2 regions of the Alcanivorax sp. IL3 genome follow, and region 2 is predicted to be linked to the other one. Evidence: predicted binding sites of a transcription regulator. Region 2 holds the regulator's gene; the other holds the start of a gene.
What was found. Region 2 encodes sigma-54, which starts transcription at its own class of promoters, with help from an activator protein. Its sites were predicted from a motif close to TGGCACNNNNNTTGCTNT; they were not measured.

Region 1: a site for sigma-54 is predicted at 4,904-4,921, ahead of atzF (allophanate hydrolase). Genes of this name have one in related genera too.

Annotation. Positions count from the first base shown of each region.
Region 1 is NZ_CP179931.1:601,378-608,646, forward strand. Features, by position in the region: gene ACMG4M_RS02865 (hyalin) at 1-1,147, shown strand, start outside; gene ACMG4M_RS02870 (bile acid:sodium symporter family protein) at 1,235-2,170, opposite strand; gene ACMG4M_RS02875 (GntR family transcriptional regulator) at 2,255-3,031, opposite strand; gene atzF (allophanate hydrolase) at 3,072-4,862, opposite strand; gene ACMG4M_RS02885 (patatin-like phospholipase family protein) at 5,172-6,020, shown strand; gene ACMG4M_RS02890 (hypothetical protein) at 6,128-6,451, opposite strand; gene ACMG4M_RS02895 (aldo/keto reductase) at 6,468-7,256, opposite strand.
Region 2 is NZ_CP179931.1:974,186-981,454, forward strand. Features, by position in the region: gene ACMG4M_RS04610 (BPSS1780 family membrane protein) at 1-193, shown strand, start outside; gene mgtE (magnesium transporter) at 262-1,626, opposite strand; gene ACMG4M_RS04620 (HPr family phosphocarrier protein) at 1,739-2,008, opposite strand; gene rapZ (RNase adapter RapZ) at 2,023-2,874, opposite strand; gene ptsN (PTS IIA-like nitrogen regulatory protein PtsN) at 2,972-3,445, opposite strand; gene hpf (ribosome hibernation-promoting factor, HPF/YfiA family) at 3,462-3,764, opposite strand; gene ACMG4M_RS04640 (RNA polymerase factor sigma-54) at 3,804-5,270, opposite strand; gene lptB (LPS export ABC transporter ATP-binding protein) at 5,534-6,259, opposite strand; gene lptA (lipopolysaccharide transport periplasmic protein LptA) at 6,256-6,813, opposite strand; gene lptC (LPS export ABC transporter periplasmic protein LptC) at 6,797-7,269, opposite strand, start outside.

The DNA of each region.
Region 1 (7,269 bases), 370 kb from region 2:
CACCGAGCGTGTGGCGGACATCTATCCCAATGGCAACGGTCAGCCGCACAATATGGTGCCGGCGGCTGGAAAATTGTTTATGAATGCTGTGGTGGATCAGTTTGGCCGCGAGCTGGTGGTTTTCGACCCCGTTACTAATGACTCAGTAGTGTTGTCGTCAAATATTAACGGCAACCCGACCAGCAATACGGCGCCTGAGTCCCTGACCCCGGTGGATGGCGGCCTGTTCTTCTTTGATCAGCCTGCCGGCGATGTCTACTTCACCGATGGTACGGCGGCAGGAACCGCGAAGATCGCCACCAATAACGACGCCATCACCGGCGGCTCTCTGGCGAAATACCCGGAACTGATTGGCGATGATGATTGGCTGGGATATAACGGCAAGCTGCTGTTTACCGGGCGTTTCAACGCCACTGATGCTGAAACCCGCCTTTACGAGCTGGATCAGAATGGCAATATCGAGGAAATTGTCTTTGTTAATAACGGCTTCAACGTGCGGCTGGATATCACCCAGAATGTGGTGACCAGCAACGGCAAGGTGTATTTCGTTGCGGATGCGGGCGCCAGTGTCCCGGACCTGCATATCTTCGAATATGATGGCAGTTCCGTCGTTAAATTGACCGGCAGCGAAGGCAACCGTCCTTATAATGATAGCCTGGTAGGTACGTCACTGGGTCTGTTCATGTACGTGGAGCAAGCCGGGGTAGCCCCGTATCTGTTGCGCGTGGACAACACGGGAGGCTCTGCAGGGGTTGGCGCGGCATTGCGTAGCACGGGAGATTATTCCTTCTCTGATGTGGAGTACATGGTCGAGGCTAACGGTACGGTGTTCTTTGCGGCGGATACCGAGGGCGCCGGTGGCAGTGATTTCGGTACCGAACTGTGGAAGACCGATGGCACCTCGCAGGGGACGGAGCTGGTCAAGGATATCAATGATACTGCGGCGGGTGCAGGTTCGGAGCCTTTCCCGCTGGCGTTTATGTATCAGGTGCCTCCCACCGTGAATGGTGAGCTGGGCAGTAAGTACCTGTTCATTGCGAATGATGGCAGTTCAGGCTTGGAGCCTTGGGTGTCCGATGGTTCGGCCACGGGAACGGTTATCCTGAAGGATATCAGCGCTGGAGCGGGTAGCAGCGTGATCGACTGATTCAGGTTGTGAGCAATATCAAAGCGGGCCTCTGGTCCGCTTTTTTTATGGGCAGGGCCTTGCTCCCAAGTGATTTTGCTAATGATGCTATTCGTTGTCGCTACAAATGTTTGAACCAGAAGTATCATGTTGCCAGATTGTGGCCAGGAAGGATCCGGACAAATTGTGCCAGATACTGAATAGCGCACCGGGTAGCGCGGCCATGGCACTGAAGTGCTTCACCGCCAGAGCCACTCCCAGCCCGGAATTCTGCATGCCCACTTCAATGGCGAGGGTGCGGGCGCGCTTTTTATCCAGGCGCAACAGCCGTGCGATGCCGTAGCCGCTGGCCAGGCCGAGACCGTTGTGGGCCACCACCGCAATAAAGATGGCAATGCCTGCCTGGGCAATGCGTCCCTGGTTCAGTGCCACGATAATCCCGATCACCACCACAATGGCCGCCACGGAAACCAGCGGAAAGACATCCCGCAGCGGTGCCAGCTGGCGGGCAAAGCGGGTGTTGAGAAAGCAGCCCACGGTCACCGGCAGCAGCACGATTTGCAGCAATGAAATCAGCATGCCATCGATGGGCACCGGAATGCGCTCGCCTAGATACACCCAGGTCAGTAAAGGCGTGGCAACCACCGCCACGAGGGTAGAGGCAAAGGTAATGGCCACGGACAGGGCCACATCCGCCCGCGCCAGATAGGCGATCACATTGGACGCAGTGCCGCCGGGGCAGGCGCCCACCAGTACCAGCCCCACCAGTAATTCCTGGGGCAGCTGCAGGGCGATGCCGATGGCAAAGGCGAGCAATGGCATCAGGCTGTACTGCAGCAGCAGCCCCAGGGCGATAATTCCCGGCTGGCGCAGCACCCGCTGAAAATCCTCCCAGGTGAGCGACAGGCCCATGCCGAACATGATCAGCATGAGCAATGGCACAATAGCGTCCTTGCCGCCGACCAGCAGGGCAGGTTGCCAGTAGGCCAGCAGGGAAAACAGCAGGGCCCAGAGTGGAAACAGTTGGGTCAAGCGGTGGAGCATTGTGGTCGCCTGTCAGTGTGCAAGGCGGCCAGTGTAAGCTGACTAGGGTATCGACGCACAGGAGCAACCCGTGAAAGCGGTGATTCAGGAAGAGCTATCCGGCTGTGGTATTGCGGCGGTAGTGGCCCCTCCCCTATGAATATGGCTTCTGATTGCAGCAGTGTTCTGATTGTTAGCATGGGCTTCCTGCAGCATGTGCAGGGTAATGTTGCGGACGGCATGTCGGGAGGATTCGATGTGGCTCTGCAGATGATGCTTGGCATCTTCAGCCTGGCCATTCTCAACGGCCTTGAGGATGGCGGCGTGTTCGTCATAGGTGGCCGCAATGCGGTCTTGCTGGGTGAAATCCAGGCGCCGGATGATACGCAGTCGTTCGGTAAGATCCTGATGAATGCGTTCCATTTCCCGGTTGCCCGCGGCGGCGACAAGTTGGCCGTGGAAGTTCTCGTCCATGACACTGACAGCAGGGCCGTCTGTCGGTCTTTCGATGGGGGATAGGCTCCATTGTTGCTTCAGTTGCTGCAGCGTTTGGTTTGCTGCAGCTCCCCTTGGGAGCTGGCAGAGGGTATCTACTGCCGCGCATTCGAGAACGGTGCGAACACCGTAGAGTTCTTCGAAATAGCGAAAATCAAACGGTTTCACCTGCCAGCCGCTGCGGAACAGCACATCCACATACGATTCACGCTGTAAACGAAATAACGCTTCGCGAACTGGGGTGCGTGAGGAGCCCATTTGTTCGGCTATATGGTTTTCGGTGAAACGGTCTCCGGGCAGCAGACGATAATCAAAGATGTCTTGCTTGAGTCGTATGTATATTTGTTCTGCCAGACTGGGATCTCTGTTGCCGGAATATCGGGTCATGAGAGTGTCTCCATCTGTTTCACTATGCAGCGGCCTATCCTTATCGGGGAGCGGTCTGATTCAGTGAATCGATATAGTGTTGCCACCCGCCCAGTTCGGTAATGTCGGTGGCGTCGTCGATGGCCCAGGGCTCGCAGATAAACCCTTTCACCCAGCGACCCTCCACGGTTTCCAGGCTGCCAATGCCCAGCGGGGCGGGGATCAGGCCGACAAAGCTGCCGAAGTGTTCGATGGGCATTTGCCACAGCTCAATGGGAATGCTGGTGCCGCCGTCCTTTTCATTGCGGATCAGGCCGGGCTTGGGTGGCACCGTGTTGGCCAGGGCGTAGAGGCGATAGCAGGGTGCGGTGTGAGTGGCTTCCAGCAGCACCGCGTCACGCTCGACCAGCTGACTGTTGAGTGGCATGCCGGTGAGGTGGGCGCCCACTACGGCCACGGTGATGGTGTTGTCATCGTTAATGGTGGTGGGTGTTTGCAGTGCGGGTAGATCCAGTCCGGTGGCGCCGGCCTGCCAGGGCTGGTGTTGTTGCCAGCGTTGTCCGAATTCGGCCAGGGCATGGTCGTGCCAGGCCGGGGCGATCAGGGTGAAGCCACCGGGCAGGCCGTCATCACGAAAGCCACCGGGTAATGCCAGAGCACACAGGTCCAGCAGATTGACGAAGTTGGTCCAGGTGCCCAGTTGGCTGTTCAGAGTGATGGGATCGTTGCGTACCGCGTAGCGGGTGTAGATGCCCGGCGCCGTGGGTAGCAGCAGAGCATCCACCTCGGCCAGCAGGGTGTCGGACTGTCGCTTGAGTTCGGCGAGCCGGTATTGGGCGCGGAAGCTGTCAACGGCGGTGAGTTGTGCGGCCGGTTCGAGGATGTCGCGAATAACCGGCAGCACCGCGTCCGGCTGCTTATGCAGCAGGGCTTCGGTGACGCTGAAACGTTCGGCGACCCAGGGGCCCTGATAGAGCAGGGCGGCAGCATCCTGCAGCACCATGGTGTCCACGGTAACCAGTTCGGCAATGCGGCTGAGGCTTTCCAGTTGCTGCTCCCAGAGCGCTTTCGCCTGGGTGTCACCGAACCAGGGCAGGTCTTTGGGGATGCCCAGTCGGGGGCGGGACGGAAGTCTGGTGCTTTGTCGAGACGGTGCCTGGCGACAGTAGGCATCGCCGCTATCGAACTGGCCGATGATGCGATAAACGGTCTGGGCGTCTTCCACGTTCAGCGCAAAGACGCTGACACAGTCCAGTGTTCGACAGGCTGGCACCACACCTTTGGTGCTGGCGGCACCGCGGGTGGGTTTCAGGCCCACGGTGTTGGTAAAGGCGGCGGGAATGCGTCCGGAGCCAGCGGTGTCGGTACCCAGGGAGAAGGGCACCAGCCCCAGGCTGACACTCACCGCAGAGCCGGAACTGGAGCCGCCGCTGAGGTAGTCAGGGTTGAACGGGTTGGGCACCTCACCATAAGGGGAGCGGGTGCCGACCAGGCCGGTGGCGAACTGATCCAGATTGGTTTTGCCCACCAGAATCGCGCCGGCCTCGCGCAGTAGTCTGACCACGGTGGCGTCTTCCTGCGGCGTGTAGGCAAAGGCGGGGCAGGCGGCGGTGGTGGCAATGCCGGCCACATCAATGTTGTCCTTCACCGCAAAGGGAACGCCATATAAAGGCAGATCCGGGTCGGTCAGGGCGTTGGCCTGGGCAAGCAGAGAGGACTCGTCCAGCAGGTGAATCCACAGGGCACGCTCGCTGTCGTGCAGCCGCGTTGCCAGTTGTTTCATGGCCTGTACCGGGGTGAGGTCACCGCTGCGGTAGGCCGCCTGCCATTGTTGAAGAGTCCAGCCAATCATTCGTTTGCACACCTGGTTGTACACAAGTTGGTATGCGGACTTGTGCAAAGGCGGTGCCAAGCCGATAAAAATATTTTAAGTGGCTGTTTTTACAAAAGTTAAATCTCTGATGGCTGACGTTATCGGCGGCAACCGTCAGGCTGGTATGCGCCACGCTGATGCAGTTGCGCCGTAAGAGTGCAAAAGGTTGCGTGGCGGCAAGTCGCTGCCATTGCCGGTAACGATGGCGGGAAAAGTGAGGTGCTATTTCCGCTTTTGGCCGTGTGTTGGCAGAGTGGATAAGGATGTCGGATCAAACAGGAGGCGTGCATGTCCTCGCGAGCTCTGGTTGTGGAAGGGGGCGCCATGCGCGGCATTTTTGCCGCCGGGGTGCTGGATGCCTTTCTGGAAAAAGATTACCGGGAATTCGATTTTGCGGTGGGGGTGTCCGCCGGTTCTACCAATCTGATTGGTTACCTGGCCGGTGATCATGGGCGCAGTCGGCACATCATTACCGATCACGCCTGCCGTGCAGAGTTCATCAACTGGCAACGCTTTATGAGTGGCGGTCATCTGTGTGACGTGCACTGGTTATGGCATCAATCCTTGCAGGATGTGCCGCTCAGCCTGGGTCGGCACTGGAAGTCGCAGACGCCGTTATGGGTGGTCACTACCTCGGTGGAAGATGGTGCGCCTCGTTACCATCAGGCGACGCCGGATAATCTGAATGAGATCATGACAGCGTCCTGCTCCATTCCTTTTGCCTACAGGCAATTCCCCACGGTGAACGGGCATCCCATGACCGATGGTGGTCTGGGCGATTCCATTCCGGTGCGTTGGGCCTATGAGCAGGGCGCCAGGGATATCACCGTGGTGCTGTCCCGGTATCAGGGATATCGCAAGAAACCCAGTGCGTTGACGCCGTTGCTGAAACCCTGGGTCAAGGATATGCCGGGGTTGTATGCGGGTATGCTCAAACGCTCGCAAGCCTACAATGACGCGCTGGAATTCATCGATAACCCGCCGGCGGATTGTCGGATAACCGTGATCGCTCCGGATCGGGGTTTTCCCGTGAACCGCTTGACCACCAATGGGCAGAAGCTGGAACAGGGCTATTGGCAAGGGCATCAAGCGGCGTCGGTGGCGCTGGGCGAGCAGCCATTAGAAGCGGTGGGCTAACTGGTCGGTTACGCCCTTCGGGCTAACCCACCCTACACCAGTCGGGTAAGGTCAGTGCACGCGCGGCGCTGCGGTCTCGAAACCCGGCGGCTTTCGATTATCAATTTTTAATTGCCTTCACAGCGCCAGGTCCACGCTTCCAGCTCAATGCGTTGAATCCCGCGATGATGATTATCCATCAGAAACACGCGCCGGTCTTTCAGGACTGCCCGGTTGCCATCGGCTTTCTTGACGGCCTTGAACAGTTTCTTTTTGGCGTTGTTTTCAATCCAGGCGTCACTGAAAAACAGCCCCTGGAGTTTGCCGCCGGTTTCTATGGTGACGGTATCGCCGGCCTGGCAGCCGCTGGGTGGAGTTTCCAGAAGATAGACCTTGTCGGCCTGGCTGCTTGAGGCCAGTAATAGCAGCGCGATACTGAGCAACCTGCGCATAGTGCTTCCTTTTTTGTTATTCGCCGCTGGCGCGGCGTGCTTTTTCCACGTTCTCCCGCAGATGTTGCGGGTTGATGGTGCCGGCAATAATACTGCCGACGCCAGCGGTGCCAAGGATCTTGTTCATGCTTTCCTGCACCGGGTCCTTCCCCTGGTTGTGCAGGTGGCCGCTGGCAAAGGCTTTCTTGATCAGGATGCCCTTGTTCCGAGCGGCGGCATGTTCGATCACCGGTAGCTCTTCATCATGGGTCAGGTTGTAGGTGACCATGGCCACGTCTGCCTGGTTGAGGGTGTCGATGCCGCCGGCAACGGTTTTGCTGGACATGCCGGTGGCGCGGATCAGGCCGGCCTTCTTCAGATCGTTCAGTGCATCCAGGGTGCCCATGTTGAGGACATCCAGATCGTTGCCATCGGAATGCACCAGCACGCAATCCAGGTAGTCGGTGTTGAGTCGCTTGAGGCTGCGTTCCACCGAGGTGCGCACATGCTCCGGGGAGAAATCGAAGTGGCTGTCGCCGCTATCGTTGTCGAATTCCTCGCCCACCTTGGTAACGATGACCCAGTGCTGGCGATCCTGCAGCAGTTGCCCCAGTCGCTCTTCGCTGCGGCCATAGGCCGGTGCCGTGTCGATCAGGTTCAGGCCCAGGTCCCGGGACTGGGCGATCAGTTCTATTACTGCCCGGTCATCGGGAATGGTGAAGGCGCCAGGATATTTCACCCCCTTGTCGCGGCCGATCTTCACCGTGCCCAGACCGAGAGCGCTGACGGTTAACCCTGTGTTGCCCAGCGGGCGCATGAAGGACATTAAGACTCCTGAA
Region 2 (7,269 bases):
GGGTGTGGGCGAAGCCATGAAGCTGAGCCTTCGCGGCTTCACCCGCAATGTAATTCCCATGATCGTTTACCTGCTGGTCACCATGGTGATCGTGCTGGTGGCTGCCTTGCCACTACTGCTGGGGTGGCTGTTCGTCATGCCGATTCTGGCCGGCGCCTACTACGTCTCTTTCCGGCAGATTTTTGTGGAATAAATTTCGTAGTAGAGCATGACAAAAAAGGCGCCAATCAATGGCGCCTTTTTTATGGGTGAACGCAACAGTCAGACCAGCAAATGTGCGTAAAGCACGGTGGCCAGGCCCAGGAAGGCAAAGAAGCCGACAATATCGGTGATGGTGGTGAGCACCACGGAGCCGGCCAGGGCCGGGTCGATGCCCATCTTTTTCATGATCATGGGCAGCATGGCGCCCGCACAGGCGGCCATGATCAGGTTGATGATCATGGCGGTGGCGATGACCATGCCGATACTGGGGTCGTCGAACCATAGCGCAGCGGTAATGCCAATCACCGTGGCCCACAGCACGCCATTCAATGCCCCCACGGATAGTTCCTTGACCAGCAGATAGCGCGTATTGCTCGACTGGATCTGCCCCAGTGCCATAGCGCGGATCACCAGGGTCAGGGTCTGGCTGCCAGCGATGCCGCCCATGCTGGCAACGATAGGCATGAGGATGGCCAGCGCCACCACTTTTTCCAGGGTGGCTTCGAACAGCCCGATGACGGCGGAGGCGGCCAGGGCGGTCAGCAGGTTGATCCCCAGCCAGACAGCCCGGCGGCGAGCGGTCTGCCAAACGGAACCGAAGGTGTCCTCGTCTTCATCCAGACCGGCCATACTCATCAGCGAGTGGTCGGCTTCCTCGATAATCACGTCGACCACGTCATCAATGGTAATCCGGCCGACCAGCATGCCGTCTTCGTCCACCACCGGTGCGGTTACCAGATCCTGACGTTCGAAGATCTTGGCGACTTCATGAGCGGGCAAGGTGGCAGGGATGGATTCGGCGTCGGTGATCATGGCCTCCCGCACGGTGGTGCCGGGGTCGCTGATCAGGACCTTGGTCAGCGGCAGCAGCCCGATAAACTGGTTGCGGCGATTGACCACGGCCAGGTTATCGGTGGTACGGGGAATTTCACCCCGCCGACGCAGATAGCGCTGTACGACCTCGAAGGTGATTTCCGGGCGGATGGTAATCACATCCGTGTTCATCAGGCCCCCGGCAGTATCCTCCGGGTAACTCATTACCTGTTCCAGCCGGTCGCGATTCTGTTCATCCAGGCTGGCCATGACCTGGCTGGTAACGTGGTCCGGCAATTCCTGCAGGAGGTCGGCCAGGTCATCGGTGTCCAGCTCTTCCACCAGCGAGACCAGCTCGTCGGTGCTCAGATTGCGCAGCAGCTCAACCCGCACTTCCTCGCCCAGATACTGGAGGACCTCGCTTTCCTGATCCTTGCTCAGCAGTTGCCAGAGAATTTCCCGTTCCCGGGGAGGGAACGATTCCAGCAAATGCGCCGCCTCAGCACCGGGCAGATTATTGAACAGCTGACGGACCTGGGTATAGGTGCCGCTGGACAAGGCGCGGTTGATGATTTTGTGGTGCTGTTGGCTACGGCTGGTATCGGCGGGCATAAATAGGACAGGCAGTTGACAGGTGATAGTTGACAGTGGACAGCTAAAAACAGGCTGGCCGCGAGCGAGCCCCTAACTGTTAACTGTCAACTATCAACTATCAACTGTTTTTTCATTCTTCTTCGTCAAAGCGGCGGCCGAACAGATCGGTGAGTTCTTCCATGGCGGCGGTTTCATCGTTGCCGTCAACCTGAAAGGTAACGCTGGTGCCCTTGGCGGCGCCAAGCATCAACAACCCCATGATGCTTTTGGCGTCGATGGGGTTGCCGTTGTGAATGACGTGAATGCGGCTTTCATAGCGTGAGGCCACGCTGACCACCTTGGCGGCAGCACGGGCATGCAGGCCAAGCTTGTTGATGATATCCAGTTGCTTTTCGATCATTGAGTGGTGGAAGCCTAATCCAGTTCGCGGTGGCGGACCTGAAGGGTGGTGCCCTCATTGCGTAGCCGTTTTGCCAGTTGCTCGGTAATGAATACCGAACGATGGCGGCCACCGGTGCAGCCGATGGCGACCGTCACATAGCTGCGATCGCTGTCAGCAAACGCCGGCAGCCAGCGTTTTACGAAATGATGAATGTCATCAAGCATGTCGTGGCTGGCCTGGTGCTGCTGGAGGAAATCGATGATGGCGTCATCGCGGCCGGTAAAGGGCCGCAGGTCGGCCCGCCAGTGCGGGTTGGGCAGTACTCGCACGTCAAACACCAGATCGGCATCGTTGGGCAAGCCGTTCTTGAACCCGAAGGATTCCAGTTGCAGGGACAGGGCCGCGCTGCGATTGGCTACCCGCTCGCGCATCAGGTTGCGCAGGCTGTGAACGTCATAGTTGCTGGTGTCGATCACCAGGTCGGCACGCAGGCGGATATTGGAGAGCAATTCCCGCTCATGCTGAATGGCTGCCTCCACGGAGCCCTGCTGGGCGCCCAGCGGGTGACGCCGCCGGGTGGCGCTGAAGCGCTTCAGCAGAGTGCTGTCGTCCGCATCCAGGTAAATAATTTCGGTCTTTACCTGCTGCTGGTGTAGTGCATCAAGGATGGCATCAAAGGCCAGCAACTGGGTGGGCAGGTTGCGGGCATCAATGCCTACTGCCGCTCGTTCTATGGGTAGCTCACCCTGATCAAGCTGCTCCGCCAGTGTCGGGAGCATGCCCACCGGCAGATTGTCGACGCAGTAGTAGTTCTGGTCTTCCATGGCTTGCAGGGCGGTGGTTTTCCCCGAGCCGGATCGGCCGCTGATGATGGTGAGTTTCATGGTTGCACCGCTTGCATGCTATTTGCCGCACGTTGACACGCAAAATTGATAGACGAGGGGATATCCCGGGTGATGCCTGAAAGCGTGTTGCGTTCCTTCATGATGCCAGTCGCAGCTCCGCTTCGGATTCCACGGCGGTGTGATAAAGGTGATGATCGTTCTTGCTCAATCGCAGTTCGTCACGGTAATCGTCGTGGTTGAACAGGGAAGCCAGGTGGCTGAGGGTTTTCAGGTGCTGTTCAGGGTTTTCCTGGGGAACCAGCAGCACAAAAACCAGATCTACCGGACGACCGTCAACGGCGTCGAAATCGATGGGGGTAGACAGTTTCAGCAGCAGCCCGATGGGTTGCTGGCAGTGACCAAGACGGCAGTGAGGAATGGCGATGCCTTCACCGATGCCCGTGGAGCCCAGCTTTTCCCGGGCTACCAAGGCATCGAAGACCTCCTGTTCGTTGAGGCTGTCGCAGCCGGCCGCGGCCAGCTGCGCAACCTGGTCCAGCAGCTGTTTCTTGCTGCTGGCCTGCACCTCGCTATGGGTGCGTGCTTCGGTGAGTAGTTCGCGAACTCGCATAATTGTCGCTTTGGGTTCAGTGGCCGCCGTGCTTGTGGCTGACAGCCTTTTCCTTGTGTTTGAGGATCTGGCGGTCGAGCTTGTCCGTCAGCTTGTCGATGGCAGCGTACATGTCCACTGCTTCAGCGGTGGCGAAGACGTCGGCCCCGGAAATATGGATGGTGGATTCTGCCTTGTGGGTTTTGGGTTCCGGAGAAAGAATCACCTGGACACTGGTAATCTGGTCGAAATGCCGTTCAAGACGGGAGAATTTGTCTCCTACGTAGGCTCGCAAAGCATCGGTAATTTCCAGGTGATGACCGCTGATATTAATTTGCATGGCTGACTCCTTTACCTGCTCGTTGGGCCGTCCCGGCGCCTACACCAAACGCTTGCGGGCGCTGGATGACGGTATTCTCATCGCCTCACGATACTTGGCGACTGTCCGGCGCGCCACGTTGATCCCCTGCTCGTTCAACAAGCTAGCCAGCTTGTTGTCGCTAAGCGGCTTGCGGGGATTCTCGGCAGCGACCAGCTTCTTAATAATGGCACGAATAGCGGTGGAGGAACACTCACCGCCGCCGTCTGTTCCCACGTGGCTGGAGAAGAAATACTTGAGCTCAAAGACGCCGCGGGGTGTCATCATGTATTTCTGGTTGGTGACCCGACTGATGGTCGATTCGTGCATCTCGACGGCATCAGCAATCTCGGCCAGAACCAGCGGTTTCATTGCCTCCTCGCCATAGTCAAAGAAGTCTTGTTGAACTTCAACGATGCGGGTGGCCACCTTCAGCAGGGTGTCGTGGCGGCTTTGCAGGCTCTTGATGAACCACTTGGCCTCCTGCACGCAGTTGCGCAGGTACTGACCATCCTCGCCACCGGCCTTGCGGGCCATGGAGGCGTACTGCTGCTGCAGGTTGACCTTGGGCAGCACTTCCTCATTCAGGCTGACCTGCCAGCGTCCCTGGTGCTGGCGCACAATCACGTCCGGCACCGCGTAATCCACCTGGCTTTCACCGATCTGTTCGCCGGGTGCCGGGTCCAGGGTGCGCAGCAGCGAGAGCGCGTCGAGCAGGTTTTCTTCGCTGATCTGCAGTACCCGGCGCAGGGCGGCGTAGTCGTGCTTTTCCAGCAGCGCGAGATGCCCCAGCAGGGCCAGGGCATAGTCCAGAAAGGGAGTGTCTGTGGGGAGTTGGCGCAACTGCACCCGCAGGCAGTCGGCCAGATCCAGGCTGGCGACCCCTACCGGATCGAATTGCTGCAGGCGGTGCTGAACTGCCAGTACTTCATCGGCTTCCAGTTCGTCGCCTTCGGTGAGCAGGTCATCCTGGGCGTTCATCATCGCTACGATCTCGTCCACGGTGACGGTCAGGTAGCCGCGATCGTCCAGGGACTCGATGATGGTCATGGCGATAATGCGGTCTACATCGCTCATGGGGGTCAGATTCAGTTGCCAGAGCAGGTGGTCCTGAAGATTGCCGGCAATGCTATGGCGTTGTTGCCAGTCGTCGGCATCGTCGGGGAGGGCGCTGGAGGCACTGCTGGTCTGGCCGGAATAGACATCGTCCCATTCCGTTTCGATGCCGGGTTCGTCGTCCACGAACTCTTCCAGAGCGTCGTCACGCTCGGTATCCAGCTCCTGTTCGTCCTGACGTTCTTCGTCAGCGTCAGGCAGGGATTCGTCACCGAAATCATCAGCCAGCTCCAGCAACGGATTGCTTTCCACTGCCTGCTGAATCTCCTGACGCAAGTCCAGCGTGGATAGCTGCAAGAGGCGAATGGCCTGCTGCAGCTGCGGTGTCATGGTCAGCTGCTGGCCGATTTGTAGTTGTAGGCTTGGCTTCATACTGCTCAGGCTGATGTCATCCCCAAAACACGAGAATAACAGCCTATGCATAAGGCAAGCAATATTTGTGCCAATGATGGTTGTGTGCTAGAGAGCAAAGTTGACAGTTGATAGTGGACAGTTGACAGCGTCGCGGGGAATCCTGTCTTTATCTGCAATGTCTGAGGCTGCGTTTAAAGTTTGGGCGCGGCCCTCAAAGGGCTTCAGAACCAAGTGCCTTTATCGCGTAGCTGTCAACTGTCCACTATCAACTGTCAATTTGTTTACAGCCTGAAATCGGCCCCCAGGTACACATCCCGCACCTGCTGGTTACCGAGAATGGTGTCGGCGTCGCCGGAGGCGATAATGTGCCCGGCGCTGACAATATAGGCGGTGTCACAGATATCCAGGGTTTCGCGCACGTTGTGATCGGTGATCAGCACGCCGATGCCGCGCTCTTTCAGGTGGCGGATGATGCCCTTGATGTCGTTCACGGAAATCGGGTCCACGCCGGCGAAGGGTTCATCCAGCAGGATGAAATCCGGGTCGGTGGCCAGACCGCGGGCGATTTCTGCCCGACGTCGTTCACCGCCGGACAGGCTCATGCCCAGGGAATCACGGATATGGGTGATATGGAATTCCTTGAGCAGGCTCTCCATGCGCTCGTGGCGATCCGCCTTGCTGAGCTCCTTGCGGGTTTCCAGGATCGCCATGATGTTTTCTTCCACGGTCAGGCGGCGGAAGATGCTGGCTTCTTGTGGCAGATAGCCGATGCCGCGCTGGGCGCGGCCATGCATGGGCAGATGGGTGATATCCGCCTCGTTGATGTCGATTCGCCCGGCGTCCGCTTCCACCAGGCCGACAATCATGTAGAAGCAGGTGGTCTTGCCGGCGCCATTGGGGCCGAGCAGGCCGACGATCTGGCCGGCCTCCACGTCCAGGGAGACATCCTCGATGACTCGGCGACCCTTGTAGCTTTTTGCCAGGTGGTGGGCACGTAAATGGCTCATAGGGTGTTTGGCTCCGCCTCGGAGGAGGGCTCTACGGGCGCCTCTTCGTTTGTATTGTTGTCCGCAGGAGTGTCTTCCTTGGGCGTCTGATTTTCGGCAGGGATCACCAGTCGCACACGCTTGTCGCCTTCGCTGCTGGCGTCAACCCGCTTGGAATCCAGGCTGTACTCCACCTTGGCGCCTTCGAAGGTGTTGCCCAGGTGTTCAATGTAAGCGTCGCCGGTAAGTACCAGGGTGCGTTGGCGAATATCGTAGACCAGGTTGTTGGCGTGGGCCTGCAGGTCCTCACCTTCTTCCATGCGCACCGGGGTGCCGGACGCTTCCACGCGGATCAGTTCGCCATTGCGGGTAAACAGGCGCATTTCGTCTGCAAACAGTTTCCGCTTGCCCTGTATCAGTTCCACATTGCCGCGATAAAGCCCGCTGCCGGCGTCCTGTTCGAAACGCCCCGAGTCGGCGGTGACGGAAACTGGCATTTGCGGTGGGGCGGCCACTGTGCTCACCGGCAGGGCCGCAGCCAGGGCGATGGTGCAGGTTCTAAGAAGCCGGCGCATCAAACTCACTCTTTACTCCTTTTTCAAGGGTCAGTATGCCCTTGTCGAGATCGGCCTCCAGCGCACCCGCGCGGGTCTTGCCGGATTCAAATTCTATGTCAACATCCCCGGGAGAGCTGGCGATGTTGGTCTCGCTGAGAAAGCGCAGCTCCTGGGTATCCAGGGTGATTTTCTGTTGCTGATTGCTGGCTGTCACGTCGCCGGAGAAAACAATCAGGTCGCCATTTTCCTGCACCACGCCCTGCTCGCTGACAATGGTCCAGCTGCCTTTGTCGTTGGCCATTTCCAGCTCAGGTTGCTGCATTTCCGTGAGCGGGTTGTGGTCGTACTGGGTCAGAGTCTCGGCGGTGAGATAGTACTGGAGACGGCCGTCATCTTCACTAAAGGCGCGTGCTGTAATGTCCTTGGCGACGATGGCTGGCGCGGTGAGGATGGCATCCTCCTGGCCCGGCAGGG